One region of the Kordiimonas sp. SCSIO 12603 genome, then DNA from elsewhere that is predicted to be linked to it. Evidence: riboswitches for the same ligand, from Rfam matches in the RefSeq annotation. Region 1 holds a riboswitch; the other holds the start of a gene.
The links. A riboswitch is a leader RNA that binds a small molecule or an ion and turns the genes downstream of it on or off. The one in region 1 is predicted to bind cobalamin.

Region 1 (15,571 bases):
ATTTTTACCTCTTCAGCTGTACTTAAAACTGAGAAAAAACATAATGTTCCCAGAGCACATAGCGTCTTTAGAAGCTTTCTCATTTTTCTATCCTCATGATCATTCCTTAATCATCTTGGTATGGGAAAGTTAACTAAGCGTATAATTACATGATAAAATAGATAGTTGCACAGTAAAAACAAAATGCTGTTACAAAACCGGGAGTAGTTTTGCCTGTGGTTACTTTGGGCAGTGAAACTATCTTTTGATCTGTTTTGTTCATATATGCAGATTAACGGCTCGATTGATTTTTAAGCCTTTGTTGACGGCATGATAAGTAGGAAAAGGTGCGCGGTGGGATAGATTAATATCGCGTTTCAGCCATTCTTGTTCTTCAAGAATACTAAGAGATTTTGATAACGCCCGATCTGTTATGGTCTCAAGCCCTGTTTTAATATGGGAAAAACGCTGTGGTGTTTGCGTTACAGCAAGAATTGGTACAGCCCAGTTGCGGCGGATAAGCGAAAAATCAGTTTCCTTAGGTACAATTTCAATAATACTGCTGGCCATTGCTGCTGCGATAATGCCTTCTGGCGTAAGTCTGAATTCAGGCCTTAGAGGATGGCCGTGCCCCGGGTTTTTCTCAACAAGGCCAAGTTCCATCAGGTGCGTAAGGCTGGATGTGAAAGAACTGCGGCTTGCCTCAGTCGCAGCCAAAAGCGGCGCTTGCCGCGCTGGGGTGCCTGAATCCAGTAAAGCCAGAATTTTAAGAGACCAGGCTTTCGATGTGAGCTTGACAAGGTACGCGATATTCATAAAGTATAGTTACTATACTTTCGCTACAAGGGGAAGCATTATGTCGGTGGTATCGCTAGATAAAACAATCACACTCTCACTTTCCGTGAAGGATAGGCATGCAAGTGCCAATTGGTATGAGCAAAATCTCGGCTTTAAACTTCTGTTTCATATTGATGAAGCTGGCTGGAGTGAGATGCAGACCAATACAGAAGGTGTAACACTGGGTCTTGGTGAACAGATAGAGCCCACACCGGGAAACTGTGTTCCCGTGTTTGGTATTGCGGATATTGCCTCAGGACGGAAAGCCCTGGAGCAGGCTGGTGTGAAGTTTGATGGGCCGACAGAAACGATTGAAGGCATGGTGAGTATCGCGACGTTCCATGATCCTGATGGTAACGCGCTCATGCTGGCGCAGGATTTATCTCAGTGAATAATAAAAAAAGGTGTGACCACTGTGGCCACACCTTTTCTGAAGGAAGTGCGCTTTTGTCTAAAGGGCAAGAACCAGCGTCTCCGCCCGCGCACTGCGGACGGTAATAATCTGTTTGATTTTGCTAAGAAGAACGTTGGCATGCTGGTCTGCTACATCTGTGCAATCCAGTTCAATCCACTGCATACCATCGTTAGTCCGGCGGGCAGATACACTATCACACGCTAGGCCGCGGATAGAGAACAACTCAAGCACTCGGGCAAGGGTGCTGGCTTCATACTCCGCTTGCACGGAAAATTTCGTTTTAGTCGATCCTAACAAAACCATTTGATTTCTCCCTTCATTATGGCTGCAAGAAAAATAGCCAAAACGGGCTGAGAAAAATTCTCTAATATTGACGATATATAAAAAAATATGAGAATATATCTCAATCAATTTAATTTATGTGAGAATATATCTCGTATGTTTGATGATCTTGATGCAAAAATCCTGAATGAACTGCAAGATGATGCTCGAATCCCGCTTGTGGATTTGGCTGAAAAAGTAGCCTCAAGCAGGTCGGCTGTTTGGCGGCGTATCCAAAAGCTGGAGCAGGACGGTGTGATTGAACGTCATACAGTTATCCTGAATCCGGAGAAGGTTGGCCTTGGAGTAATGGTGATAGCCCAAGTGAAAATGCAGGCCCATACCCGAGATAGTTTGCCCCTATTTATTGAAAAGGTGAGGCAGTTTGATGAGGTGGTAGAATGTCATACCCTGATGGGGGATGTAGACTTCTTCCTGAAAATCAGGGTGAAAGATGTACAGGCCTACGAAGACTTCTTCTGGAACAAACTGTCACCTATTGAAGGGGTGCGGGAAATCAGCTCATCTATCGCGCTGACCAACTGGAAAAACACCACTAAATTCAATGTAAGCCTATAATAAAAGCCAGCACCGCGTTTGCAGTACTGGCTTTTTGAAAGCTTTATCTGTGCTTATTGTGCGCGTACCTGTGCCAGGAAGTCATGCACATTTTTGGAAATGTCGGTGGATAGTGCTTCAAGTTCTTCGGATGCTTGCTGCACGTTTCCTGATGCTTCACCTGTCTGGTTCGCGCCGTCACTTACCATGGCGATTTGCTCTGTAACCTCGTTGGTCTTTTCAGCGGCAAACTGAACGCTACGACTAATCTCTTGGGTCGTTGCTTCCTGTTCTTCAATAGAAGCAGAAACCGCTAGTGTAAGTTCATTCAGGCTGCCGATGGTTTCATCAATAGCGCTCATAGCTTCAACGGCTTTGCCCGTTAGGCCCTGCATCTCAGCTATCTGGTTTGTGATTTCTTCTGTCGCACCAGCTGTTTGGTTTGCGAGCGATTTCACTTCGCTTGCGACCACTGCAAAGCCTTTACCGGCATCACCCGCGCGGGCTGCTTCGATAGTTGCGTTAAGGGCAAGAAGGTTGGTTTGTTCGGCAATATCATTAATCAGCTTCACTACATCTTCGATTTTGCTGGAAGCCGCAGAAAGGGTAGAGATGGCATCAGAACCACTGTTCGCTACATTTACTGCCTCCGAAGACATACGGCCTGCATTCTGGATTTGGTTGGAAACCTCTGCAATGGATGCCGCGAACTCTTCAATGGCTGATGCCATGGTTGAGATATTGCCCTGCATTTCGTTGGAAGCTGCTGTTACTGTGCCAGCTTGATCACGGGTCATGTCTGCGATCGACACCATGTTTCCAGCTGTATTACGCATTTGCCCGGCATTGCCATCCAAACGGCCAATGGCGTTAGAGATGGTTTCGTCAAACTGGGCAATAAGCTGTTCTACACGCTCTGCTTGGCGTTGGCGGCTTTCTGAAGCAAGGCGTTCTCGCTCCATCTTCTCGCGTTCTTCTTGCTGTCGTAGCTCGGACTCTCTGATTTGTGCTTGTTGTGCCGCTTCTCGTTCTTCTGTGAGCTTCTCTGTTTTGGAAAGTTCATCACGGAAGAAACTGAGAGCTTTGCTCATATCACCGATTTCATCGTCACGGTCCGCATAAGGGATATCAGTATCCAGTTTGCCAGCCGCGAGTGAACGCATAGTGCCAGTGATTTCCTGAAGTGGCGGTGCGATAGAACGGCCGATGAAACGCGCAATATATATAGCGAGGAACACGCCAGCGATAAAGGCCACGGCGAGGGAGATGTTCTGTACAAGGAAGGCATTTGACATATTACTATCTGTCAGTGCCTGCTCCTTTGTTTGCAGTTCAACCAGATCATTAATGGAGAACAGCACCTTCTCAAGCGGAGGCCAGCTTACGCCGTCAATTTCCATTTGAATGGCTTGCTGTTGTCCGTCAGCAGCATCGCTGAGCGCCAGCTCCATCTGCTCTGCAAACACTTTACTCATAGCGGTAACATTACGGCCAAGTTCACCCGCGAGCTTCAAGCCTTCAGGGTTTTCGGCGAACAGTTTTTTCAGTTCGGCCAGATCTTGGTTAAAGGTTTGCTCGCGTTCTTTATAAAGCCCGCTCAGGAATTCATTCTTTGTCAGCATTACACCACGGGTAAGCGCCAGCATATCCGTTACATCATACTGCACTTGGCGTAACATCGCCGTAGATTTCAGGCGGTTTGTTGCTTCATTCGCTGTGTTCTGCACATAAAGAATCTGGGCCCAGATAACGATAAGCAGCAAAGCAAAAAGCCCTACAAGGGCCCCTTGGCCGCGTGAGAGTTTCCGAGTGATTGGGAGGTTATCAAATTTAGATGTTGGTGAACCTGACATACGAGCATACCCTAACCTCCCAGCCGGAGGTTTATAAATTCATTACAGTGGAAGGTAAAACAGATGTGCTTCCCCAGTGTTGCACGTTTCTGCCAATTTTCCGCGATCCCTGCTTTTTGACCATAAAGTCAAGAAACGAATAAAACCTATAATGGTTAAGAGTCTGTTACAAGTCTGTACAATAAGCAAAAGCTTCATTCTACTTGCAGCTGCCCACATCTTCACGGTATATCCATAAGTGGTGGTGCCTTATATCATTGAGGTTAAAAGGGAACTCAGGATGCCAGCTTGGTTTGTCTGGGGCTGTACCCGCAACTGTGAATGGAAAGCTTTGCTGCAAAACCACTGAACACATTTCTGTGTTTGGGAAGGGTAGTCAGGTGTTTGATCCATAAGCCAGGAAACCTGCCACCGTGTCGCCTCTTCACAGGCCGGGTTAGCCAGGTGAAAGCGGAAATCCGTATTGGCGACAATCCCATGATGTATGGAGATTGTAATTGTGGCCAATATCGTTTTGATATTCATAAGTTTTATAGGGATGTTGTTCTCCTCTCGCGCTGTTATCGCAGAGGATACGGACCGAATAGCGTCCATTGATTTTTGTGCGGATCAATATCTGCTTGCGCTTACTGAAAATAGAAGGATCGCTGGCGTTTCGGAAGATGCGGTGGGGGACCGGTCCATGTTTCGGGAAAAAGCCCGTGATCTAAAGGTTGTGTCCGCGAACCTTGAAGAATTACTGTTGCTTGATCCTGCTTATGTGTTGCGTTCGTGGCGAGGGAGTTCGCGTGGAGACGCTCTTCTAAAAAAAGCAGATATTGAAACTATCCAACCGCCCTATGCCGCGACTTTTGAAGCAGCGATCGAAAATTTTGAAAAAGTGGGTGAGCTAATAGGTGAAAAGGCCAACGGCGCTAAACTGCGAGCGATCTATAGCCAGCGCTTGAAAGAGTTGCAGCAGCTTTCATCCTATGGGCTTAAGGCAGTGTATGTCACGCCAAGCGGGTTTACTGCAGGTACGGAAACTTACGTTTCCAAGATGATTGAGCTGGCAGGGTTTAAATCTTATGTGGCTGATTATGGGCTTCAGTATTGGGCACCGCTTTCTCTTGAGCATATCGCTAACAACAAACCAGATGTGGTGATTGCGAGTTTCTTCGGTGATGAAGATGTGCATATCTCCCACTGGAGCAGCGGCAGGCATCCTATTTATCGCCGTCTTATGGCTGATATCCCAACCATTCACCTGCCAAGCCGTTATTTTTCCTGCGGCAGTACCTTCGCGGTGGATGCAGTCGAAGATATCCGGAAGCAAGCCAAGCTGCTCGGGCTTAAAGCAGAAGGAGAAAGCCGGTGAAATCTGTTTCCAGACTACAGCAGAATATGCTGCTTATCGGCCTTTCGGGGCTTCTCCTGGTTGCTGTATTAGCTTCCAGCATGTTTGGCGCTGTGAACCTGTCCCTTAGCCAAGTGATTGAGGCGCTATTTGGTGGTGGCGATACGGGTGTGAACATCATTGTGCAGGAACTCAGAATGCCGCGCATTATCCTTGGTCTTATGGCTGGCGCGACGCTCGGGTATACAGGGGCCGCACTTCAGGGGCTGCTCAGGAACCCACTTGCTGATCCTGGTGTGATTGGGGTTTCATCTTCTGCAAGCTTTGGTGCGGTGGCTGCTATTTATCTGGGGTTAAGTGCTTATTCAGCGATGGCAATTCCCGGCATGGCGATGATGGGGGCGTTGGTAGCGACCTTGATTTTGATGCTGCTTGCATCACGGGACAGCAGCGTGCTTACGCTTATTCTTGCAGGTGTAGGTATTTCCAGTATCGCTACAGCGGGCATTTCGCTCATTATGAATTTTGCGCCTAATCCTATTTCCCTTCAGGATATGATTTTCTGGATGCTGGGTTCCCTTGAAAACCGCACCTATGATGACCTGATGCTCGCAGGGCCATTCATTATAATCGGCTGGTTGATGATGATTGGTGTAGGGCAAGGGCTTAACGCGCTTAGTCTTGGTTCAGAAGCTGCGCATACTTTAGGGATTGATCTCAAGCGTCTCAGATGGCGCGTGGTGCTGGGCACGACGCTTTCAGTGGGGGCTACAGTTTCTGTATGCGGTGCAATTGGCTTCATTGGCCTTGTTGTGCCGCATCTTATTCGGGCTCTTATTGGGTATGAACCGCGTAAGCTCCTTCTTCCGAGCGCACTCGCAGGTGCCGTGCTTATGACAGCTGCTGATATCCTCACTCGCTTGCCTATTGGCCACGGCCAGTTGAGGCTCGGTGTGGTTATGGCGGTTATCGGCGCGCCTGTCTTTATCTACATAATCTTTAAAACACGGGAGAGCATGAGATGATCGGTCTTGAGATCAATAACCTTGGCGTTGTGCTTTCTGGCAGAGAGATTGTGCGCGGCGCTAGCTTCACCGTAAAGCCCGGTGAAATTGTGGGCCTTATTGGCCCTAACGGCGCGGGGAAAAGCACGGTGATTAAAGCCATTTTGGGGCTCGTGGAAAAAGCTTCAGGCGATGTGCTTCTAAGCGGTGTGGGAACCGATGAATTTGAAGCGAAGGAACGGGCGAGGAAGATCTCCTATGTGCCGCAAGGTGCGCCGATCCACTGGCCACTTACCGCAGAACGCACGGTAGCGCTTGGGCGCACGCCGCACCTTAATCCGTGGCAGGATATGCGGGATGAAGATCAAACAGCAATCCGGAAAGCCATGAAGCAAACTGATTGCTGGCATCTGAAGGACAGGTTAGTCACCAACCTGTCTGGTGGTGAACGGGCGCGCGTAATGCTCGCGCGTACCATGGCTGTGGGCGCTGAATATATGCTGGCGGACGAACCAACTGCATCCCTTGACCCGTTCCACCAATTACAGGTGATGGATATTATGAAAGCACAGGCGAAAGCCGGCGTTGGTGTGCTTATTGTAATGCATGATCTTAGCCTCGCGCTTCAGACCTGTGATAAGCTTGTGTTGATGCATGAAGGCGCTGTACTCGCCAAAGGCACATCTGCTGAGGTACTGACAGACGAGAACCTGAAAACTGCTTTCGGTGTTGCTGTTACCCGCTGGTCAGAAAATGGTCTTGAGTATATTGCCCCAAGGGCTACAGGCTAAATCATGGTCGCGAAATCACTGATGTTTCAGGGCACGGGCTCTGATGTAGGGAAATCTATTCTCGTGGCTGGTTTGTGCCGCGCCTATACTCGGCGCGGGCTGAAGGTGTTGCCGTTCAAGCCGCAGAATATGTCGAATAACGCAGCTGTCACACCGTGTGGTGGTGAAATTGGTCGTGCACAGCATTTGCAGGCACTGGCAGCGCGCGCTGAACCTACGGTGCATATGAACCCTGTGCTTTTGAAGCCTGAAAGCGATACAGGCGCACAGGTGGTGGTGCACGGCAAGCGGTATGACCGGGCGGAAGCTGGTTCTTATCAAGCTATGAAAAAGCATTTGCTTGGTGCGGTGATGGAAAGCTTCACCAAGCTTAAGCGAAACGCTGATCTCGTATTGATTGAAGGGGCAGGCAGCCCCGCTGAGGTGAACCTGCGGGCGAACGATATCGCCAACATGGGTTTCGCGCTGCCAACCAATACGCCTGTTGTGCTGATCGGAGATATAAACAGGGGCGGCGTAATCGCGGCTGTTACTGGCACGCATAAGCTACTGCCGCCCGAAGAGCAGGCGCTTATTAAAGGCACGATTATTAATCTGTTCCGCGGTGATGTAGGTCTTTTCGACGGTGGGCTTGTGCGCATGGAAGAAGAAACAGGATGGCCAAACTTTGGTGTGGTGCCGTTTCTCAGGTGCGTTGGTGATTTGCCGCCTGAGGATGCTGTGGTGCTCGAAAAATCCGCGTATTCGCAGAAGGAAAAATTCCGTGTGGTGGTGCCTATGCTGCCGCGCATCGCGAATTTTGATGATATTGATCCCTTAAAGAATGAAGAAAATATTGAAGTGGTTTTCTGCAGGCCCGGAACGCCTTTGCCGCGCGATGCTGACCTCATCATCATCCCGGGCAGTAAAGCCACAATCGCCGACCTTCGTTTTATGAAATCAGAAGGGTGGGATATTGATATTTTGGCCCATGCCCGCGCGGGTGGTGCTGTGCTTGGCATATGCGGTGGCTACCAAATGCTGGGTGACGTAGTGGCTGACCCAAAAGGGATTGAGGGGCAGGTGACCCACGAAAACGGCCTTGGCCTCTTGCCTATCAGCACACTGCTGGCGGAAGAAAAGCAAACCCGAGTGTGTGAAGCGAAAGTAATGGGGCTGGACTGTAGCATTACAGGCTATGAAATTCACGCGGGGGAAAGTGATACTGGTGGCGAGTTCGAACCTTTCATGACTGTGGGCAATGAACTTATTGGTTTAAAGGCCAAGGGCGCGCCTGTGTGGGGCACATATTTGCACGGTTTGTTTGAAAATGGCGCCTTCAGAAAAAGCTTCTTCGCTGGTATCGGTGCGGAAATCTCGGGCGCGGATTTTGGCCCCAAGGTGGAAGCAGCGCTGGATGCCCTAGCTGACGCGCTTGAGGAGCATCTTGACCTTGATGCAATGCTGCTGCACGCTCAGTGATGGTTGACCTGAAAGCTGCCTTCGGGCATTTGGCGGTTAACGGTATTTAGCTGAAAGAAAACCTTATGGAGCAGTTGCTGACATTCTTTGATCTCGCTGGTGTGTTTGTGTTTGCCATCTCTGGTGCGCTCGCAGCTGTGCGCAAAGGTATGGATGTATTCGGCATTATGGTGCTTGCGCTTATGCCAGCTGTAGGCGGCGGTACGCTCCGTGATCTGGTACTTGGTGAACCTGTGTTCTGGGTGCAGAATACGGCTAGTATCTGGGCTGCTCTTGCGGCGGCGGCGCTTACTTTTTTTGTGGCGCCAAAGCTTGAAAGCCGTATGCGCTGGCTCATCTGGGCGGATGCCGCGGGGCTCGCGCTTTTCTGTGTGGTAGGGGCTGAGAAAGCTTTAACGGTTTCTGGCAGCCCGCTTATCGCAGTGATGCTGGGCGTTGCAACAGGGGTTGCGGGCGGTATTGTGCGCGATATCATCTGCAATGAAATCCCGCTCGTGCTGAAAAGCGAGAGCGAGATTTATGCGACCGCTGCTTTTGTAGGCGCGGGGCTTTACTGCATCATGATTTTCTTTGCACTCCCCCCAACCTACGCCCTTTGGGCAGGCATGTTAGCTGCTTTCCTTACACGTGCTGCTGGCATCAAATACGGCTGGCGCTTGCCGAAAGCGCTTTATTAAAATCTTGATTGATAAATTGCCTTTTAACTCGTATTGATTGTTTTTTACAATTATATGATTGCGGGATTTATGAGCGATAAATTGTTGCAGGTCGGGGTTTTTCTAAAACATTTTGAAGTGAACGGTAAGACAGTTAGAGAGTTTTCTGTCGCTGCAAGATTAATGTTTAAGCATATTGATATTTGGGAAGATATGGAACGGGCAGAAGCTGAAGAAGGCTTTAGTTTTCAAATGATTGCTAGATATTTGTCTAAAACAGATGCAGATAAAGTGAAGGATGAGCTAGAGAACTTATACCAAGCATATGGTTATACTAAAATCACTCGTCTTGGTGTCCGTAAAAAAGAAAATAAGAAGAAGGTTGATGATCAAAAAACGGACTATTTGAGTTCTTCATGTAATGGAAAAACGCCTCATTCATGCCAATTTCGTGTCTATCTGAATGATAAAGTGCAGTGTCTGCATATGGTGAATACATTCCAGAAATAACGTTCGTACCTGTATGGAGTGAAATTTGAACTAAAGAAATTATTGGGGGGGTTTATGTCTTTGAAAAATTGGAAAAAAAAGGACATCGAAAGTTTTATAGCTAACTACAAACGTCTGGGAAAGACAGAAGGTGGTAAATATTCTCTTGCAGAACTCGAAGAAGAACTAAGAGAGAGGAAAGCAAAAAGCGCTAATTTAGAACCTAAATATGTACTTAGCCAAATTTGTGAGCTTTCAAAAAAGAGTAAAAATGGTTTTCTGTTTTATGGCGACTTATGGAAAAGGATATTTCCAGATGAAAAATGGAGTGGGCATAAATCGCTTAGAAAAATTGCTGACGAATTATACGCCGTGATACGGTACTGCGTTAAAAATGATTTGCCAATTATGACAGCGCTGGTGATTAATTCTGTTACCAAAGATCTTACAGAAGAAGCTATCCAGAATATTTATGAAGAATGTTTACGTGAAGGTAAGGTTATCTCTGTATCTGCCGAAAAATTCGTCCGCAGCGAAGTTTTAAGAGCAAAAGAATTTGCCCAGAATTATCGTGGATAGAAACAACAGGCAGGATTAATGGAATTTTTCAGGGTGTGGATAAACTATAGTGTTGTTTAAACCATGTCATAGCGGGGCTTGATCCCGCTATCTATACGGCGAATGAAATTAAGCTCAATCCACCGAATGTAAGTGGATATTGCCAAGATTTATGGGTACCGTGGTCAAGCCACGGTACGACATTATTTAGTGACCGATACCTATATTACCAATCTGAAAGCGCGAGATGATTGTCTCTAAAACTTCAGGATATGGCCATCTTGTGGGCTGGCGGTGCCGCGGGTGACGGCATCATAAATCTCGCCCATTTTGTCTGTGCCTTCTGAGGTTACGATGTTGGTCCAGCCGCTCGCTTTGGTGATGAATTTAATCCATGCGTCTGCTGTGCGGGCCTGAAAACCTTCCGCGCCCCAATCCTGCTGGCGTTTCTGGCCCTGGGCTGGCGCGAAAAACAGTGTTGGCTGCGCGCCTGGCAGGTTATCATTTGATCCCATCTGGTCCCAGTGGGAAGCGCCTACGGAGCAGCTGTATTTCAGATTATCCCCGAAATGCACATGCACATCACGGCGCACATCGCCGTTCCCGGCCATATCCACATAAACAGTTGGTTTGCTGGCGTCCAAGGTGTTGATATCACCGTAGGTAACTGTTTCACCGTAGCTGCCCATGCCTTTCACGAAATCAACATTGCCGCCTGATGTAAGGCCGATCACCTTCACACTGCCGCGCATGGCGAGAAGGAAAGCAAGGCCGTAAGCGGTTTTGGAAGATGCGCTTGAAAGCACAATTTGTTCCGCGCCGAAGAAGCCGTTGTCATCAAGGAAATCATCAATAAGGAAGCTGGTCATAAACAGTGGACGGAACACCATCTGCAAGCCTTCCATATCCGCGCGGTAGGCTGGATCACCCGTTGTGCGGTTATAGAAATTATAGATAGGGCTCAGGTGTTGGCGGTGGGCAGCACCGTCAAAGAAACCAGCGGCTGATGCTTTCACAGGCTGTACCTTCAGGTGTGACGACATGGGATAGTAACCATATAGCCGCTCGCCCACTTCCACGCCTTCGCATTTTGATGCCACCACATCAGCAAAGCCCCACACTGGCACACGGCCCATGCCTTCACGCGTAGGGAAGAAATCCCAATATTTCATATGCACACCAAAGGCGGCATATGTGGTGTTGTTGGCGGTGAAGGCGAAATGATCCACTTTCAAAAGCACTTCACCTTCTGTGATTTCCGTATCGCCGGAGTTTTCAACCGTATGTTTGTGGATATCCGCGCGGTCCACGAGGAAATGTGTCATTTCAGCCATGCTGCTTCCCTTCAAATTTCATTTACACTGAGGCTAGGGCAGCAGCTTTCGGTTTCAACCCAAAACGCTAATTATCCGTTCAATTGTCCAGAATGCCGCGACGGAACCTGTGGGATAAAGTGCGAGTTTGTGCAGCCGTTTTTTATGGGGGGTGAGCGGTTTTATGTGCAGTAATAGCCAGTAGAAACCATAAGCCAGTAAAACGAAAACTATCTGCCCGATTTCCACGCCGATGTTGAAGAAAGCAAGCGCCTGTAGCTGGAGACCATACGGTAGGCCAATTTCTGTGAGTGCGCCGCCAAACCCGAAACCATGGAGGAGGCCAAATCCTGCGGCCACCAGAATAGGGTAGCGGTATGTGAGTGTGGTTTTATCGCCTTTCATAATTTCTGCGGCAAGCATCAAAATGCTGAAGGTGATAAGGGGTTCCACCAGCTCAGGCGGCAAGCTTAGTTGCGCAAGTGCTGACATGCCGAGGGTGATAGAATGCCCAAGCGTGAAGCCAGTTACAGTTAAAAGAACCCGCTTCGGTGTGGCAGCCAACAGCATAAGGCACAGCACAAACAGCAGATGGTCATACCCTTCCAGAATATGGTCTGCGCCGATGATAGTATAATCATAGGCCACGCTCCAAAAGGTGCGTGCTTTGGGAAGAGGAATTGTAAGCTCTTCGGGGCCTTTAATAATCGTGTGTTCTTCCCCTGAAAACTTTTGGTACAGAACCAGCGTGGAAAGCGCAGGGTTGGTATGAGGGTAGGTGAGCGTAACCGCTGCAACACTGCCCCTACATTCATAAAACTTTGCACCAAGAAGCTGAGGACGGTGGGTGCCTGCGGTTAACTGACAATCTCCGATCAGGTCAATGTTGGGTTCAGCCCCTGTGGGCAGTACAGGCGGGATTTTCCAGCGTAGCTGCCACTGTTTCTCCGTTCCTTCGATTACCTCCACATAAACAGGCCTGCCTTCGTGCGCACTGGTGGGTAAAGAGAAAATAAGTAGTAATAATCCGAACAGCAGGCGCATTTAGTTGGTCCCGCTTTTGTGGACGATGGTGTATTTACGCTTGAGCTTTTCAATAGCGTCTGCTTTTGCCTGGTCACGTTTTGTGCGCCTCAGATCATCAAGCACACGGGCTGCTACCTGCTCGAGCAATGGCTGACGTTCGGGCTTAATGTTTTGAGCGTATATCAGGTGATATCCGTATTCTGATTGAAGCGGCCCTTGCCATATGCCTGTTTGCGCTGCCCCAAAAAGATGTGAAGTTATTTCTGATCCGAAATGATCATTGATAAGCGCGCGAGGTTGCTCAATATAATTACGGTGAAAATAAAAACGGTCTGCCTTGGGTGTGCCAGCTGCTTTCAGTGCTGTGAGTGCTTTTTCCGCGCGATCTTTCGCGACATCTAAGCCGCCTTTTTCTTTTGAGAAAAACAGGTGGGTGAAACTGATTTCTGCAGGCAGTGTATAATCCCGGTGGTTGGCTTCATAAAAAGTTTTCAGTTCCTGTTCCGTAATCTGTTGATCAGCCGTGGCAAAGCCTTCAATGATAAAATCCATTTTCTGGATCAGCCGACGCCGGATGATTTCATCGTCCTTGTTAAGTCCGAGGTTTTCAGCTTCACGCACCAGTATTTCATCGCGGATAAAATCAGTTTCAAGCCGCGCCCTATGTTTCGTATCCATGCTGCCTAGCAGCTGAGTACTCCTTGCTGCATCAAAGCTTTTGTTCTGGAACTGAAGGTAGGTGAGAAGGGCTTCTTCACTCACTTCAATCGTATACGGATTGTCCTCAGGCTCACTGCCTTTCAGGTTCAGGAATGCATAGAGCAGCAGCCCGCCAACAAGGAACTGGACCAGCGGTTCTTTTATCAGGTTACGCATATGCGGGCGGCCTTATGGTTTATACCAGATAGCGGATGTATAGGCACGTTCCTGTATCACTTCCGGGCCTTCCTCCGGCGCTTTATCCAGCCCCAGTGCGATAGCATCAAGAAGTGAGTGTCGTGCGGTTGGGATTTGGAGTACTCGTACATAATAAAAGGCGCGTTCATTCGGGTTAAATTCAGGGTCGCTCCATTTGGTTATCAGCTCAGGTGTGCCGATGGTATTGGCGGTTTTTCCTGTTGTGCGGTCTACCGTATCGCCAACCGCAGGCAGTTTGCCATTCGCATCAATGGTACGGCTACCCGACCACGCAACGTCAAATACCTTTTCATGAAGTTGCCCGCCTGCATCCAGCCAGCCTTTTATTACTTGTACGCGGTCAAGGTTTGCGCCAACCGGATCTTTCACCGCTTGAATGAGGAATTTTGGCGCCGCGCCTTCCTCGTTTGAGCGAGAGAAATCGCCACCCATAGGCACACCGCCGGCATAACCAACTTCCGCGATATTACCAGCTTCAGCATCAAAACCATCAAAGCCCCAGCCAGCGAAGAAACGCACACGCATGCGGGGCCCGGTGGTGCCGTAAACCTCTTTGCGTTTGAAAGCGTTGAAGATGCTTTCGCGGGTATTTTCTTCTGCCCAAACGGCAGCTAAACCCTGTGCCGCCATGTTCCAGCCGTTTACCGTGCGGCGGCCAATACCGAAATCCTTTTTCGCCTCAGGTATACTATCACGCGCCATCTTGCCCCAGAAATTATCTTCATCAGCAGACGCCAGCCCGCTGTGGCTATCGGTGGAGCCGATCACGCCAAATTGGTATGGGTTCACGCCAACTTTGCTTTCGAGCTTAAGGCCGGTTTTTAGGGCTGACCGAATATAATCTCCCTTACCCGGTTTATAGGTGTAAGGCTTTTCGCTGTTTTGGATATAGAAGCCGTAAGTTTCAAAATCAGCAAATTCATCTTCTGGCGAAAGGCTTGGGTGTGTTTCACTGTCTCCCTTGATTTGGGTAATCTCGGTAACTGGTTCCCAGAAGCTGCGGCGGGTGGCGTATTCTTCCGTTATTGGCTCACCCTTCAGGGTCGTTTCCTGGAACATATACCCTTTGGAAATATTGGAATTATGTGGGATGGCCAGAAACTTGGCGCCTGTACGTTCTGAGGTTGCTTCAAGCCAGGCCCACAGGTCTTCTGGGTATTGGCTTTCATCTGAACCGTAGGGCAGATACTGCTTGGCGGTGTCGCCGCCGTCGGGGGACATAACAATCCGGTGGAGATTGGCGCCTGTTGGAATGCTGCTCCATTCCCAACCAATGAGGCTGGTGAATTTGCCCGGTTCATTATGCTTTTCCGCCGCATCAACAATTTCATTCCAGGCAATTTGTTCAATGGCGTTTGTGTTGCCAAAGGTGCGTGTAGGCATTCTGTTGTTTGGATCTTGCACCGGGTCACCACCCGGGTTGGCCATTTCCTTTGGGAGCAGATCCACGAAAACATCAGCTGCGGTGCCTTCTTCAATCTTATCGTTCAGGGTGTTGATAGCAAACCAGCGGTACAGGCTATCCCACCATCCCATTTCAGGTAGTTCTTCAACCAAATCAAAATTAATAGCGCGGATCACGCCCATCAGTTCCGCATGATCAGCCACCACAAGGAAATCCAGTGGGCGCTCAAGCTGTACCCGTGCCCGGTTATAGGGGTGGATCACAGGCTGCCCTTTAGCCCAGCGGTAGGCAGTGTCCGGATCAGCAGACTTATTCTCGTTCATGAAGGCATCAAAAGAATAGGATGTATGAAGGTGAGTATCCCCCCAATAGAGATTGGTGGGTTCTTTATCCCGTGCCGCGGCGGTTAATGAAAGCGCGAGTAGCGCACAGCCACCAAGTAATTTCTTTATCATTTTTCCCTGCTTCCCTTTGGTTGATCTATGTCTTTGATCAATTTAAATCATATGATTTAAATAATGTGTATCATTAACCCTAATTCTTAGCAAGCGCGAGAAATGCTCTGGGGTTTTAAGCTGAAATCAAGATAGAAAACAAAGAAGGTTTAGGTTGTATCAAGTCATTTGTTGACAGTTTTTGGTTGTGCTGACC
Region 2 (15,571 bases), 1.2 Mb from region 1:
GGCATCTTGATAACTTTGAATTAAACATTATTGCTAAAATTGCTGGATTACTTGGGGTTTCCGCCCAAGAACGAATACGAATTAAGCATGAAGTTGAGCAGATAACGCATTGCTCTCAATGATTTGTTTATACCTTGTCATCTAATATATTAGGATGCTGCTAAAGTTTTCAGTTAAAGGTCGGCAAATGGAAAATAATGGTGAAGAACAGCTCTTTAAAGCGGGCGAAACCATCTATGAAGAGGGCGCAGAAAGTGACTGCGCTTATCTTATCCTTGAAGGTAAAATTGATATATTGCGATCAAAAGACGGCGCCTTTTATGAATTAGGTACCCTTGAAGCTGGATCGTTGTTTGGTGAAGCTGGGGTGCTTCAGAATGATGTTCGTTCCACTACTGTTAGAGCGCATACCGATGCCAGACTGCTGATTATCCCAGGTGATACTTTCAGACGCACATTCTCAGATCCTCTTGCGAAGCATGTTGTAACAGCGATGGCTAAAAGACTTCGGGATAGGTATGTACCTGAACGTGAGTTGATACAAAACTCCGAGATTAAAGCTGTTTACAAGAAGAAGCCTAAAACAGCCATGCAAACAGGTGACCCTGTTGTAGAAGGTGTGACACCGCTGGTCTTGGAAAAGTTGGTTGCGCCTGTTCGCATACTAAACTTTCCGTTTTTTATCGGAAATTCTCGAGCACCAGGTGAAATGGCAAGAGAATCTGCTCAAAGCCTGATGTTTCCATTACCCAGTGCGCCAGACCTCGAACCTCAACATTTTGAGTTTGTGAAACACGGCAAGGAAGTTTGGGTTCGAGACTTAGGAACGAAACACGGCACCGTGGTTAATGGTGAAATTGCCAGCAAATTTGGGAAACAAGTAGAGATTAAACTCACGCCTGGGGAAAATATTGTTGGTACAGGTGGTATGAACAGTAAAGTGACGTTTCTAATTACCCTCTAACCCAATATGTAAGCCGACCCATTTCATAATGGTCGGCTTTCTAGTTAGAATGTAAGTGTAAAAACACTGCCCCCATTTTCGGCATCTGAGTGTGATATAGAGCCGCGATGGGCGATCATAATTTGTCGTGCTAAAGCAAGGCCAACGCCGCTACCTGTCCGTTTGGTGGTATAAAAGGGTATAAATATTTTGGGTGCTGTCTCTGCATCTATTCCCGTGCCATTATCTGCGAGTTCTATAACGATACTATTCCTTGAGTTGATATAGGCTTTCAAACTGATATGGCCTTTTTTTCTCCCGGCAACTGCATGTTCGGAGTTCTGCATCATATTAAGCAATGTTTGTTCAATCATTTTCCTGTCTGCAAATAGTTCAAGATTTTGCTGGCTAACGTGAGATTCAAACCGGATATCTTTATTGTTCCAAGATTGAACTGCGAGTTTCTCAATAGACTGGAATAATTCTGTTACAGAGAACTTGGTTTTCTGTGGTGGAGGTAAGCGGGTAAGCTGTCTGTAGCTGCCAACGAATTCTGTTAGTCCTTCGGACCGCCTCGCAACAGTTTGTACAGCATCTCCGATATCTGTTAGGCTTTCTGTAAATTCATTCGGTAATCCAGGTTTTCCTTTGAGGTCTTCCATCAAATCATTGGCGGTATTAGCGAGAGACGCTACAGGAGTAATGGAGTTCATAATCTCGTGGGTCAGGACGCGGACTAAATCCTGCCAAGCTTGTAATTGAGCTGTTTCAAGTTCATTCTGAATATTCTGAAGGCTTAGAAGTCGTTCGCTGTTGCCTCCAATTATGATTTTGGTAGCGGCAATCATAAAATGCTGATCTGTCCCGTCTATATTGAAACGAATGAGCTTTTTCTGCCCCGTTTTTAAAGAGAGTATTTCCGTATAAACATCCTGCCCAAACTGTTTGAGGTCGGAAATGCTTGATAGATGGATATTTCTGAAAAGCTTCCTCGCAGCAAGGTTCCAAAATGTCACTCTATCATTTTCATGGAGCGAAATTAGAGGGAAGGGAACATGTTCAATGAGAGCTTTATGATGTTTAAGTGTTGCCTCTTGATTTGACTGTAACTCTTTAAATTTGTTGAGTATTATGGAAAATGACTTTGTTAGATCATCAAAGCTACTTCGATATCCCTTTAAATCGAAACGTTGGTTGAAATCTTGATGATGTATCGCCGTTAGGAAACGAGCGAGTTCACGGTTCGTAAGCGTAATAAGATGCCAAAGATTATATGTAAGTCCTATTGATATGAGCAGTAAAAGGAGTGTCGTTGCGTGATAGCCTGGGGTGTGAATTAGAAAAGCGAATACAGAGAAAGAAATAAAAACAAGCGTTAATCTTATGCCAAGATGTATAGTGAAATTACTATAGGCCATGTTTTTCCATCCTTCTATATAGCGCCGCACGCGTAAGACCTAGCTCTTTCGCTGCATGGCTTATATTGTAGCGCTGTCTTTTCAAAGCTAGAGTAATTGCCTTCTTTTCCAATTCTTCGAGGTTTAGAGTTTCTCTCTGCTGATTATTTTCTACAGCATGCGCATGCTCAAAAACTTGCCCTTCAGTACTCAATTGAAAGTCAGTTGCTTGAAACTCTGTACTATCGGAAAGAATAACAGCCCGTTCGATTGAATGCCGCAAAGCCCTAACATTTCCGGGCCAAGGCGCTGCTTTAATAGCTTTTAAAGCTTTTTCTGAAAAAGACTTCGGCTGGAAGTTATATTTTTTCGCGTAAAAATCAGCATAAAACGCTGCAATAGCGGGTATATCGCTTGGTCTTTCTCTTAAGGGTGGGACAATAATTTCCACTGTATTTAGACGAAATAGGAGGTCTTGCCGAAATTTTCTTTCGTCAAGAAGTTCCATCTTGGGAAGGTTTGTTGCTGCTATAACCCGAACATCTATATCTTTTTCTTTGGTGCCCCCCACTGGAGTAATCACACGTTTTTCCAGCGCAGTTAATAACTTTGACTGAAGGTGCAATGGAACATTACCTATTTCATCAAGAAAAATCGTGCCTCCATTTGCGGCTTCAAAAAAACCTATCTTGTTTTCGTTTGCGCCAGTGAAAGCGCCCTTTTTATGCCCGAAGAGTTCTGATTCAAACAAGTTCTCGGGGATTGTACCCATATCTACTGATATGAAAACCTTATCGTTTCTAAGTGAACTGCTATGAATTTTCTGGGCAGCTAACTCTTTACCTGTACCGTTTTCCCCGAGAATTAGTACATTCGCATCTGTAGGGGCCGCGCGGGCGATAAGTGACAACATATTTTGAGTTGTTGCACTGTCACCTAGTATAGGACTATCGCTTTTATTTTTGACGTTATTAAGAGCTGCATTCACTTGTTTCAGGTGGCTGGTTTCATTGCGGCTTTTTTTTAGCTTTACGGCAGCTGATAGAGTTGCAATTACCTTTTGGTTTTGCCAGGGCTTAGTGATGAAATCGGTGGCACCACGTTTCATGGCTTCAACTGCCATATCTACGTCGCCGTGTGCGGTTATTAATATAACCACTGCATCTGGGTCGATATTCAGTATTTCTTCCAAGCAATGAAAGCCCTGATTTCCATCTGATAAGCCCGGGCTAAAATTCATATCAAGAAGAATGGCATCAAAAGTTTGGCTGGCCAGCAACGTTGGTATCTGGCTTGGAACGTTAGTGGTAACTACTTTATCAAAATGTCTTTTCAACAGCAGCCTACCAGCTATCAGAATATCTTCATCATCATCAACAATTAGTATTTTACTGCTCATAGCCGTTCCACATGTTTTTGAATTGATGCCCGATATCGAACACTTAGGTGTACGATATCGAACAGTTAAATGTTGTTTTTTGCAAGGAAAAACTATAAAGCCCATTAAAATCAAGGAGTTAATTTCTGGCACGCGCTTTGCTGATTATCTAGTGCAAAATCAAATGGCGAGACCAAAAATAATGAGAATAGAAAATATGGCAACCGGGCTCGAGAACGACAGCGAGACTATAGTAAATAAGGCGCCCAATACCTCTGTTTCCGGTCAGGGGATGGATCGGGCCGTAAGCGAAAAAAAGAAATCAAACCGATATACTTATGCCGTTTTAGGCGCTGTTTTATTGCTGGGCGGTTATTGGGTGGCACAGGAAAGTATCACCTCAGGTAAATCAATAAAACTTGAGCGACATCAGGTAATAATTTCGGAAGTAAAGCAAGGTGTATTTGAAGACGTTATACCCGTTCGTGCTCGTGTAACTCCGTTAAAGACAGTTTTTCTAGATGCTATAGAAGGCGGCAGGGTGGAACGTGTTCTTGTTGAAGATGGCGCAGTTGTTGAAAAAGGCGCCCTGATAGCTGAATTATCTAATACTAGTTTACAGCTGCAGGTAATGGGTAATGAAGCATTGGTAACAGAACAGCTCAATAACTTGAGAACCATCGAACTCCAGCTTGCACAAAACAGACTGTCCCACAAAAGAAATCTCGCTGAGTTTGACTACCAAATACTCAAATTAACACGTCAGGCGGTGCGAGAGGGAAAGCTAATTAAAACCAGTGCCGTTTCATCAAGTCAGTTGGAAAATACGCAAGATGAGTTGGCTTACAATATTGAAAGAAGAAAGCTGACCCTTGAAAGTCAAGCCACAGATGCACGTATTCAGGAACAGCAGTTGAGTTACTTAAAATCAAGAGCAGAACAACTTGAAAGAAACCTGAAGTTTGCGCATCAAAACCTTGAAGCTTTAAGTATAAAAGCACCGGTTTCGGGCAAAATTTCCGGCTTTGATATTGAAGTTGGCCAAAGCATCAGTCGTGGTGGACGTCTCGGACAAATCGATGATCCGTCTAGATACAAACTAGTTGCACATATTGATGAATTTTACTTGGGCCGTGTGGATATCGGTCAAAGAGTAGAATTTGACCGAGATGGGGTATCTTATAACCTACAGATTTCGAAAATATATCCCCAGGTAAATAATGGTCAGTTTGAAGTTGATATGACCTTCGCTGATGAACAAGCCGAAGGTATTCGCCGCGGGCAAAGCCTGCAAACCCGTCTAATGCTGGGCGAGGCAACTATAGGCTTGTTGATACCGAACGGGGCTTTTTATCAGGATACAGGTGGAAATTGGGTGTTCGTCGTTACCAGTGATGGTGCAGTGGCTGTGAAAAGATCTGTGAAGCTTGGACGGCGCAACAGCCGATTTATAGAAGTTCTTGAGGGTCTTGAGGAAGGTGAGCGCGTGGTTACATCACCATATACGAATTACACCGACATGGACCGCCTGAAATTAAACTGAATAAACCAGATACCGACAGCTAACTAAAGAGGATATGCATCATGTTGCAGCTTAATAATTTGTCAAAGATTTATAGAACATCTGAGGTTGAAACTACGGCTCTCGATAACGTAAATATCGAAATATCATCAGGGGAATTTGCCGCTATTATGGGGCCGTCAGGTTGCGGTAAATCTACACTACTTAATATCATAGGAATGTTAGATACACCAAGCTCGGGAGAGTATCTCTTTATGGGCGAAAACATAGCTGGGTATTCAGAAGCATTACTGAGCAATATCCGTAAACGTAATATCGGATTTATCTTCCAGTCATTTAATTTGATTGATGAATTAACTGTTTCCGAAAACATAGAACTGGCTCTTTTGTATCACAGTATTCCCATTAGCGAACGGCGTGACCGGGTTGCGACCGTGATGGATAAGGTGGGTATAGCTCACCGTGCAGGGCATATGCCGTCGCAGCTTTCAGGTGGGCAGCAACAGCGCGTGGCTGTTGCCCGCGCAGTCGTGGGTGATCAAGCGATGATTCTGGCTGATGAACCGACAGGAAATCTGGATAGTTCACATGGTCAGGAGGTTATGGAAATGCTACAGGCTTTAAATGAAGAGGGGACAACAATTGTTATGGTTACACACAGCCCTTCGCATGCCGATTTTGCCCGCCGTACCATCAATTTATTTGATGGGCAGGTAGTAGCTGAAAATATTCGCGCTGCATAAGCATTTCATAAAATAACAAAACGGCGAGAAACCAATGTTTAAAAATTACTTTCTGACAGCATGGCGACATTTGCTAAAAAATAGGCTCTTTACTGCAATTAATATAATAGGTCTGTCTATAGGTTTAATGAGTTGTATTCTTATCCTGCTGTTTGTACAGGATGAGTTATCATATGACCGTATATGGGAAGATTCAGAACGACTTTACCAAGTTAATACCACATATAATTATCCTGGCAGTCCTGCTAATACCACTTCTCGAGTAACAGGTAGAATGAAAGAGGCCATGCGTCTTTATTTTAAAGACGATATCGAAGCGGCTACTCGATTAAATTCTATGAATTCAACAGTTCGTATTGGTGGAAGTGCCTTCAAAGAAGCCATACAATTTGTTGACGCGGAATTCACAGAATTATTCCAGCTAGATGTGATAAACGGCGATATGAGCGTTGCGCTTTCAAATACCAGCAACATTGCAATCAATGCTTCTTTTGCACAGAAGTATTTCGGAAATACTAACCCGATTGGCCAGACACTAGAGGTTGCTGTCTATGACTTGGATAGGGTTTATACAGTAGCGGCGGTTTTCGAAGATCTCCCTCATAATACAACGCTGTCTTTTCAGGTACTTGCGTTGATTGATGAAAGTGCTTTCTTAAGCGCACCATGGGAGTTTGATGGTTGGGATAGTGCAAACGGTTGGCTTTATTTTAAGCTGAAGAGCGATAGTGATGAAGTAAAAGTGAGTAGCCAGCTTAAGGATTTTGTAAACTCAAACGTTGTTATTCCATCTTATGTGTCAACAGATAAAGATGCTCAGCCCACTGATTTTTGGAATTATTCTTTTCAAAAACTCGTTGATGTACAGCTAAACGCAATCAGTAATGATGACCAGATGAAAGAACTGGGTGCCCTCACAAAAGTTGTTTCTTTCAGTATTGTAGCAATGCTTATTTTGGCTGTGGCGTGTGTGAATTTTGTCAATCTTGCAACAGCTAAATCTACAAAACGAGCTCGAGAAATTGCTATCCGCAAGGTGCTTGGGGCGAAACGTGGCCAGCTTATTCGCCAACATCTAGGGGAATCCTCACTGTTGGTGGGAGTAGCTTTACTTATAGGATTAGTGCTGGTTGAGTTACTCCTACCGTTTTTTTCCTCGTTCTTAAATAAACACCTGATATTGGATTTAACTAATCCAATCATTTTATTGCAGTTAGCTTCCTTTGTTATTGTAATAGGTTTGCTAGCCGGAGCTTATCCAGCGCTCGCACTGTCAAATGTAGTTCCAGCAACTGTACTGAAGGCTAATAAATCTTCAGGGCAAGGCCAATCTGCCTTATTGCGGCAAATATTGGTAGTGTTTCAGTTTGCTATTTCTATAGGATTGATTGTAGCGACTGGTGTAATTTATGCCCAAACCCAGTATTCGATTGCGAAAGACGTCGGCTATAACACGAAAAACCTTCTGAGTATTCGTAACTTCGGTACAACTCAGGCTGCCGCACATCAAAAAGCTATACGAGATCAAATCCTAAGACTACCGGGAGTGACCAGTGTTGCAGTTACGAGTTCAAGACCTGCTGGAGGCGGAAGAAACAGTCGAGCCCTTCAGTTGCCAGGGCAATCTATCGGCGGCCTTTCTTTAGCTATTCAGGCTGTTGACCATGAATTTCTTGAAACCTTCAACATTCCACTTATCACTGGCCGAAGTTTTGACCGTGCCCGTTCAACTGACGGGACTCCAAGGGCTGATGGAGCAAAACCTGGTGAAGTATTGCAAGGCACAGTGATGATAAACGAAAAAGCAGTAACACGTTTAGGATTTGGTACGCCCGATCAGGCGCTTGGCAAGGCCATTCGTATTGTTATAGCCATGGTTGAAGGGCAGGAGGTTTATGCAGATTTAAGCGTAATTGGTGTTGTGAAAGATACGGTCTACCACCGGCCAAGGAATGAAGGATGGGGAGAAGCATACTATCTTGAACCAAATTATCCAATGGGCGGTTTAACTATACGTTATGCAGGTGAACGTGCTGAGTTGGTTGAAGGCGTTAGAGGGATTTGGCAAAACCTTATCCCAACGGTTCCGTTCCAGTATGAATTTGTAGAAGATGTTATTCAGCAAGCTTTTTCGGCTGAAAAGCAACTCGCAATCCTATTCGTAGTATTTTCTCTGCTCGCCATCATTGTTGCTTGTATGGGGCTATACGGTTTAGCGGCATTCACCGCGGAGCAAAGAACAAAAGAAATTGGCGTCCGCAAAGTTTTAGGGGCAAGTGTATATGATATCGTCCAGCTTCTGGTATGGCAGTTTTCCAAACCTGTATTGCTTGCTTGTATAGTGGCTTGGCCGGTAGCGATTTTTGCAATGCTTAACTGGCTTGAGACATTCCCATATCGAATGGATACATGGATACTTTTTCCCATTTGTTTGGGGGCAGGGGCGATTGCAACTCTCATTGCATGGGGAACAGTGGGCGGCAATGCAGCTAAGGTTGCTAGAGCCAACCCTGTGAAGGCCCTAAGATATGAATAGCTTTTCATAGGCTATGGACAAAGGTAGGTTTAAAGACTTACCTTTGTCTCAGTTATAAGGCACTTAAATCAGCCTTAAACTTACCTGATGATGCCGTGAGCGACCTATGAATGATCTTCCTCCTGAATTTTCTGATCAGTTTCTTACTGAATTTGATCAACTCCTAAGTTGGCGAAGAGATGTGCGTTCTTTTAAAAAGAACCCGCTGGATGAAGAAAAGTTTGAGAAACTATTAATACAAGCGCTTAAACAATCACCATCTGTAGGTAACTCACAGCCTTGGCGTGCGATAAGGTTAAAAACTTCTGAAATAAGGAAAAAAGTTCGAGCTCATGTAGAGGTTGAACACCAACAATCTGCAAAAATTTACGGTGGAGATGCTGTTAAACATTATAATCGATTAAAGCTGCACGGCTTAGATACAGCGCCTGAGCAGTTAGCGATTTTCTCCGTAAAGGATCCACAAGAAGGCAAAGGGTTAGGGCGGCAAACCATGCCTGAAACTTTAGTGTGGTCAACTATCATGGCGATTCACACTTTATGGTTAAAAGCAAGAGCAGAGGGTATTGGGCTTGGATGGGTTTCAATTCTGAGGGCTGATAAAATGAATGAGATACTGGAATGTCCGGCAGAATGGCAGTTTATAGCGTATCTCTGTATGGGATATCCTGAAGAAGAAAGCCAAACGCCAGAGCTTGTTCGGGAAAAATGGCAAGAACGAGTACCTACAGAAAAGCTGATTTTACACCGATGATATGGTAGGAAAAGCACATCCTGCTGTTCAATTTTCGGTTTCAAGGCACATAATCATTGAAAAAAAACATCCCTTAAAGTATCCGAGTGCCAGATGGTGCTCTGAGAAATCAGAGTGAAAAGGGAAAACGGTGCGATCAAAAAATTGATTTAGTCCGTTGCTATGCCCGTAACTGTAGGTAAAGAGTGAACCCCGAATACCACTGAATGCTGATGTTTGGCAGACGGGAAGGTGGGTGTTTCATGTTTGATTTACAAGCCAGGAGACCTGCCATCGCATCGCCCTCTCTAGCGGTCGGAGCAACCAGTTAGAACGGAAACCCGTGTAGGCGATAAAACCGTTTGCACGGAGGTTGTCTCTTTATTCATCCGACAAGCTCCCTGTTAAGATTAATCCGCCTCTACGGAGGCAAGCTTGATGGATTTTGCCATGCAACATCTTAAAAATTCTGTATGCATCACAGCGCTTCTTGCTGGTGGTTTTTATTCTGCACCAACCCTTGCACAAGACGAAGCAGCAGATGACATTGAAACAATTTATGTAACTGTAAACCGCCGCGAGCAGCCACTTTCACAAATTGGTAGCAGTGTTTCCGTTCTGACCGATATCGACCTGCAAAAGGGCCAGAACATTTTTGTTGTGGATGCCCTTGAGGTGCTACCGAGCGTAAATATCGCCCAAAATGGTTCTTTTGGTGGCCTGGCATCCCTTTCTTTGCGCGGTGCTGGTGGTGATAGTACGGCTGTACTTATTGATGGTGTGCAGTTGAATGATGCTTCATCTACGGGCAACGGCTATAATTTCGCTCATCTTGATACAAATAATATCGAACGTATCGAAGTACTGCGCGGCCCACAATCTGTACTATATGGTTCAGACGCTATCGGTGGTGTAGTGAATATCATCACGAAAACTGGTGGTGACGGCCTTGGTGGCAACGCGTATGCTGAATACGGCTCTTATAACACATTCCGTACTGGCGGCACGCTGCACGGCGGCACGAAGAAACTTGGTTTTAATCTGGCAGCCAGCTTCACAGATACAGATGGTATTTCTGCAGCTGATGAAAATGACGGTAACACCGAGCGTGATGGCCTGCGCAGCTATAATATCTCAGGTAAGGTAACCAGCGAAATTTCCGAGGACCTTCGTTTTGAAGTGATCTCGCGTTATTCTGATAATGCCAGTGAATTTGATAGTTTTGGACCAATTGATGGTGATGAAGTTGCTCATACAGATGAGTTTTTGATTGCCGGTCGTGCGCACTTTAACCTGTTCGATGGACGCTTACAGAATACTGTATCTGCAGAGTTTTCTTCAATTGAGCGAGAGAATTTTACAAATGGCGCTTCCAGCTTCGAAGCGCAAGGTAACCGTACTAATTTTGACTATCTTGGTGTATTTGAAGCAACAGAAGACTGGACAGTAACCTTCGGTGCTCAGCATGAAGTTGCTAAAGCTACAAACCTTGAAGGTGATGGTATTTCCATTGATAGCGTGTTTGGTGAATTGGGCTGGACACCTGTGGATGGACTGGTTCTGACAGCCGGTATTCGTCAGGATGATCACGAGACATTCGGTGGTGCCACAACAACACGTTTTACAGGGTCATATCAGGTAACAGATACAACACGCCTTATTGCAAACTGGGGTGAAGGCTTTAAAGCACCAAGTGTGTTCCAGCTGACATTTGTTTGTACTTTCTGTGGCCTTACAGAGCCAAGTTCAGATCTCCGCCCAGAGCGCGCTAAAGGTTATGAATTTGGCGTTGAGCAAACTTTCCTTGAAGGTGATCTCCTTCTTTCTGCAACATGGTTTAACCTGAAAACCCGTGATGCAATCGATTTCACTTTCACAAATGGTTACGCCAATGTGGATTCTCGTCGTTCAGAAGGCCTTGAGCTAGGTCTGCAGGCAATCCTAAGCGATACGCTGGATGTAAGTGCTAATTACACATATACAGATGCAGTTGATACGGCGACTGATATTGCAATTGAGCGTCAACCGGAAAACCAGTTCTCTGCCACAGTAAACTGGGCACCTGTTGAGGCGGTTAATCTGCGGGCAACACTTGTTCATAACGGTGAAGAAGAACAGTCATTTGGTGCTGAAACGCTAGAAGCCTGGACACGCCTTGATCTGCGCGCAAGCTTCCAGATCAATGACCGTGTGAGTGTATACGGCCGTATCGATAACCTGTTTGACGAAGAATATCAGTCTATCATTGGATACGGTACACCTGATCGTTCAGCCTATGTTGGCCTAAGGGTTAATCTCTAGCAAACGGGAGCAAGGTAATGGCTCTAAGAAAGTTATTATCTGGTCTTTTGCTAGCAACACTATTTGAGATGGTGGCAGCACCGTCTCAAGCAGCGGATGATGCTGAAACTCAACCGCTGCCATCAGTGGTTTCGCTCGATTACTGTGCGGATCAATATATTCTTGCTCTCGCTGATCGTTCGCAGATTAAAGCGGTATCAAAAGGGGCTCGGGAAAAATATTCTTTCTACCGGGCACGGGCTGCGGGGTTACCCTATACAGAAAGCTCGATTGCTGAAGTTATTGCTCTCCAGCCAGATATTGCCATTCAAAGCTATACAGTCGCGGCGCGTATGCCTGAAATGGCGGAACGTACAGGATTTGAGCTTCTTAAAACGCGATTTGGCAGTGCACCTGAAATTGTACTTCAGAATGTTCGTACCATTGGAAAAGCCATAGGCCGTGAAGCGCAGTCTGAAATAATGGCACAGACGTTCGAAGCCCGGTTACAGGCTTTGAAGTTGGAAATGAAATCCTCTCTCAAGATTGCCTATGTCACTCCAAGCGGGTTCACTTCAGGTGTTGGTACGTTTGTGGACGGCATCATCGAACTGGCAGGCTTTCGTTCTTATGCTGCTTCAAAAGGGTATCAGGGTTGGTTGTTACTTCCGCTTGAAGACCTGATTATGGACCCGCCAGATATGTTTGTGACCAGCTTCTTCGATACCAATATGGACAATCAAAGCAATTGGAGCCTCAGCCGGCATGATAGGTTGCTTGAGATGATGGACCAGATCCCAACCGTTCACCTGCCCGGAAGTTATCTGGCTTGCAATGGCTTGTTTCTCGCTGATGCCGCGGAGGCTATCCGCGCCAAAGCCGGTGAATTTGGTATCCTGAAAAAGAAAGATACGGCCGATGAATAGATATCTGAGAGATAATGTTTTTCTTGGGCTGCTGTTACTTGGGGTAATGCTGTTCTCGCTTATATTCGGACGGGTTGATATGTCCCTTGCGGATGTGTGGCAGGGGCTTACCGGTGGTAAAGACAATCCTGTTTCCATTATTGTGCGTGAACTTCGGTTGCCGCGTGTGATTTTGGGGGCTGTCGTTGGCGCTGCCCTTGGCCTTTCAGGTGCAGCCCTTCAGGGAATGCTGCGAAACCCTCTCGCTGATCCCGGTGTTATTGGAGTAACGGCCAGTGCAGCTTTTGGCGCTGTGCTTGCTATTCACTTGGGTTTTATCATCAGCTTTCCGCTTATGATCTCATTCTTCGCTATGGCGGGCGCACTTGTTGCAACAGCAATCCTACTTTTCATATCAGCGCGAGATGCCAGTGTTCTTATGCTCATTCTTGTAGGGCTTGGTATTAGCTCGCTTGCGACGGCTCTTATCTCACTTGTGATGAACCTTTCAGAAAGTCCGATCAGTGTTAGAGATATGATTATGTGGATGCTTGGTTCACTTGAAAACAGAACAGTATCTGATCTCTGGTTTGCGCTGCCGTTTATCGGTTTTGGTTGGCTGTTGATGTTGAATGTAGGACAAGGGCTGAATGCTCTCAGTGTCGGTGAAGACACGGCGAAGACTATGGGGGTGAATATAAAGCAGCTTAAACTCCGTATCGTTGTTGGCTCGGCTATCAGTGTGGGGGCGGCAGTTGCCGTATGCGGCAGTATCGGGTTCGTAGGGCTTATTGTGCCGCACATGGTGCGTGGCCTTATATGCAATGAACCGGGGCCTTTATTGCTGCCAAGCGCTTTAATGGGCGCGCTGCTGCTTACCTTTGCGGATATTTTAACAAGAGTACCAACACCCGGCGCCCCGCTTCATATCGGCGTGGTTATGGCGCTTGTTGGGGCACCAGCATTCCTGTTTATCGTTTATAAAACCCGGGAGAACATGAGATGAGCGATTTAAAGGTAGCCAATCTCTCTCTGGAGGTCAGGGCGAAAGAAATTCTGAAAGATGTTTCTGCTGAGATGAAACGCGGCGAGCTGGTGGGACTTATTGGTCCAAATGGTGCAGGTAAAAGTAGTTTGCTCAAAGCCATTCTTGGGCTTCAAGATTGTGTCCAAGGTGAGGTGATGCTTGAAGGGCAGGATTTAAACAGTCTTTCCATCAAAGAACGTTCGAAGCTGTTCGCCTATGCGGCGCAAGGGGCGCCGGTTCACTGGCCTTTAACGGCAGAATATATTGTCGGCCTTGGGCGCGCGCCTCATCTAAACCCGTGGCAAAGAATGGGTGTAAGAGATCAGGAAATTGTCGAGGAAGCACTTAGAAAAACGGATTGCGCGCACCTGAAAGAGCAGTCTGTGATGACATTGTCGGGTGGAGAAAAAGCGCGCGTGTTACTTGCTCGTGCGCTTGCTTCTGACACACCATATCTGTTTGCCGATGAACCAGTGGCGTCTCTTGATCCAGCTCATCAGCTTCAGGTGATGGATATCTTGAAAAATGAAGCTGATGCAGGGAAGGGCGTAATGGTTGTTCTTCATGATCTTGGATTGGCGCTTCGTTATTGTGATCGTTTGATTTTATTGCATGAAGGCAAAACGATTGGCCAAGGAAGTGCGGAAGAAATTTTAAGTGATGAAAATTTAGGTCAGGTTTTTGGTGTTCAGGCCGAGCGTTGGAAAAATAAGGGGCGAGATTTTTTGATCGTTCATAATCTGGACAAAGGGGCTGCCTGATGCTGCTGGCGTGTCTGGCCATGCTGGTGGATGCTTTGACTGGGGAGCCTAAATGGCTTTACAGCCGAATAAAGCACCCGGTTAGCTGGATGGCGGCCATCCTTATGTTTTTAGAGCGCCGTTTTAATAAACCATCCAGAAAGAGAAGTGTTCGCAAGTTTTTAGGAACGGCTTCCATTCTCGTGTTGATACTGCTGTGGGGAACTGCTGCGTGGGCTGCTGAAAACGCTATCAAGGGTTATGTGGTGGCGCCGTATAGTCTGCTGTTTGTTGCATTGATCGCCAGTGTCTTTATTGCTGCAAGAAGCCTCTTTGAACATATTAATTTGGTGAAGAATGCACTTGATCGGCAGAGCCTTGAAGATGCCAGATGTGCAGTAGGGATGGTCGTAGGAAGAGAAACCGTTGACCTTGACGAACTGGCTGTTTCCCGCGCTGCGACGGAAAGTTTGGCGGAAAATTTTTCTGATGGTGTTATTGCCCCGCTGTTTTGGTTGCTGACAGGAGGGCTTCCCGGGCTGGTTATCTATAAGATGGTCAATACCGCTGACAGCATGATTGGACACAAAACAGAGCGCTTTCGTGATTTTGGCTGGGCAAGTGCCAAACTTGATGATGCGATGAACTTATTACCGGCACGGATGACAGCGCTTTTACTGGCGTCGGGAGCTTTTGGGCTGAGAATACCTTCAGCTTTTCAGGGCTTAAAAGTGGCCTTCAAGGATGCAAATCTACACACGAGCCCAAATGCAGGCTGGCCAGAAGCAACAATCGCTGGTCTTCTCAAAGCGCGCCTTGGTGGCCCTAGAACTTATGGGGCAGGGCAAAGGGAAGAGTATGCGTGGCTCGGCGCTGATTTCCCTGAAACCAATCAGCCTGATCTTGGATTGGCGCTGTGTATCGTAAAGGCATCTTGGTTGGCTCTATTTGTCTTATTACTGGTGGGAGGTGTGTGGTGATCCCTTCCATTCATCATGGCGGTGATATGCAAGCGGTAAAAGCGCAATATCCTCATGTGCAAGAAGAATGGTTGGACCTGTCCACGGGTTTGAGCCCGTTTGTTTATCCGTGGCAAGAGAAAATAGCGGCGGTTGATCTCTATGAAGCGTCTTCAAAACTGCCGCAAACCTCTCTTATTGATGCTTGCGGTGAGGCATGGGCACTGTATTTGGGAATAAAGGATAGGACTGACTGGCTCCTTACGGCCGGGTCACAGGCCATCATTAATATCCTGCCGCGGCTTCTGCCTGAATATCAGGCGGTTATTCCAGTACCAAATTACGGTGAGCATGCCAGAGTGTGGAGCCGATCCGCTCGGCCTGCCATCATGCTGGAGCGTGAGGTAT

Region 2: it holds a riboswitch for cobalamin, as region 1 does, so the genes downstream of both, KFE96_RS11190 (TonB-dependent siderophore receptor) here and KFE96_RS05575 (ABC transporter substrate-binding protein) in region 1, are expected to answer to the same signal.

Annotation. Positions count from the first base shown of each region.
Region 1 is NZ_CP073748.1:1,237,471-1,253,041, forward strand. It holds gene KFE96_RS05545 (bifunctional UDP-sugar hydrolase/5'-nucleotidase) at 1-83, opposite strand, end outside; gene KFE96_RS05550 (winged helix-turn-helix transcriptional regulator) at 259-795, opposite strand; gene KFE96_RS05555 (VOC family protein) at 836-1,207, shown strand; gene KFE96_RS05560 (hypothetical protein) at 1,268-1,534, opposite strand; gene KFE96_RS05565 (Lrp/AsnC family transcriptional regulator) at 1,670-2,131, shown strand; gene KFE96_RS05570 (methyl-accepting chemotaxis protein) at 2,185-3,963, opposite strand; cobalamin riboswitch at 4,189-4,391, shown strand; gene KFE96_RS05575 (ABC transporter substrate-binding protein) at 4,463-5,320, shown strand; gene KFE96_RS05580 (iron ABC transporter permease) at 5,317-6,324, shown strand; gene KFE96_RS05585 (ABC transporter ATP-binding protein) at 6,321-7,094, shown strand; gene KFE96_RS05590 (cobyric acid synthase) at 7,098-8,555, shown strand; gene KFE96_RS05595 (trimeric intracellular cation channel family protein) at 8,621-9,232, shown strand; gene KFE96_RS05600 (hypothetical protein) at 9,302-9,721, shown strand; gene KFE96_RS05605 (hypothetical protein) at 9,776-10,279, shown strand; gene KFE96_RS05610 (DUF2855 family protein) at 10,516-11,592, opposite strand; gene KFE96_RS05615 (HupE/UreJ family protein) at 11,647-12,615, opposite strand; gene KFE96_RS05620 (peptidyl-prolyl cis-trans isomerase) at 12,616-13,473, opposite strand; gene KFE96_RS05625 (DUF3604 domain-containing protein) at 13,486-15,375, opposite strand.
Region 2 is NZ_CP073748.1:2,414,714-2,430,284, reverse strand. It holds gene KFE96_RS11230 (TerB family tellurite resistance protein) at 1-122, shown strand, start outside; gene KFE96_RS11225 (cyclic nucleotide-binding domain-containing protein) at 188-964, shown strand; gene KFE96_RS11220 (PAS domain-containing sensor histidine kinase) at 1,009-2,361, opposite strand; gene KFE96_RS11215 (sigma-54 dependent transcriptional regulator) at 2,351-3,739, opposite strand; gene KFE96_RS11210 (efflux RND transporter periplasmic adaptor subunit) at 3,765-5,261, shown strand; gene KFE96_RS11205 (ABC transporter ATP-binding protein) at 5,303-5,983, shown strand; gene KFE96_RS11200 (ABC transporter permease) at 6,018-8,519, shown strand; gene bluB (5,6-dimethylbenzimidazole synthase) at 8,626-9,273, shown strand; cobalamin riboswitch at 9,351-9,563, shown strand; gene KFE96_RS11190 (TonB-dependent siderophore receptor) at 9,703-11,553, shown strand; gene KFE96_RS11185 (ABC transporter substrate-binding protein) at 11,571-12,458, shown strand; gene KFE96_RS11180 (iron ABC transporter permease) at 12,451-13,443, shown strand; gene KFE96_RS11175 (ABC transporter ATP-binding protein) at 13,440-14,225, shown strand; gene cbiB (adenosylcobinamide-phosphate synthase CbiB) at 14,225-15,184, shown strand; gene KFE96_RS11165 (aminotransferase class I/II-fold pyridoxal phosphate-dependent enzyme) at 15,181-15,571, shown strand, end outside.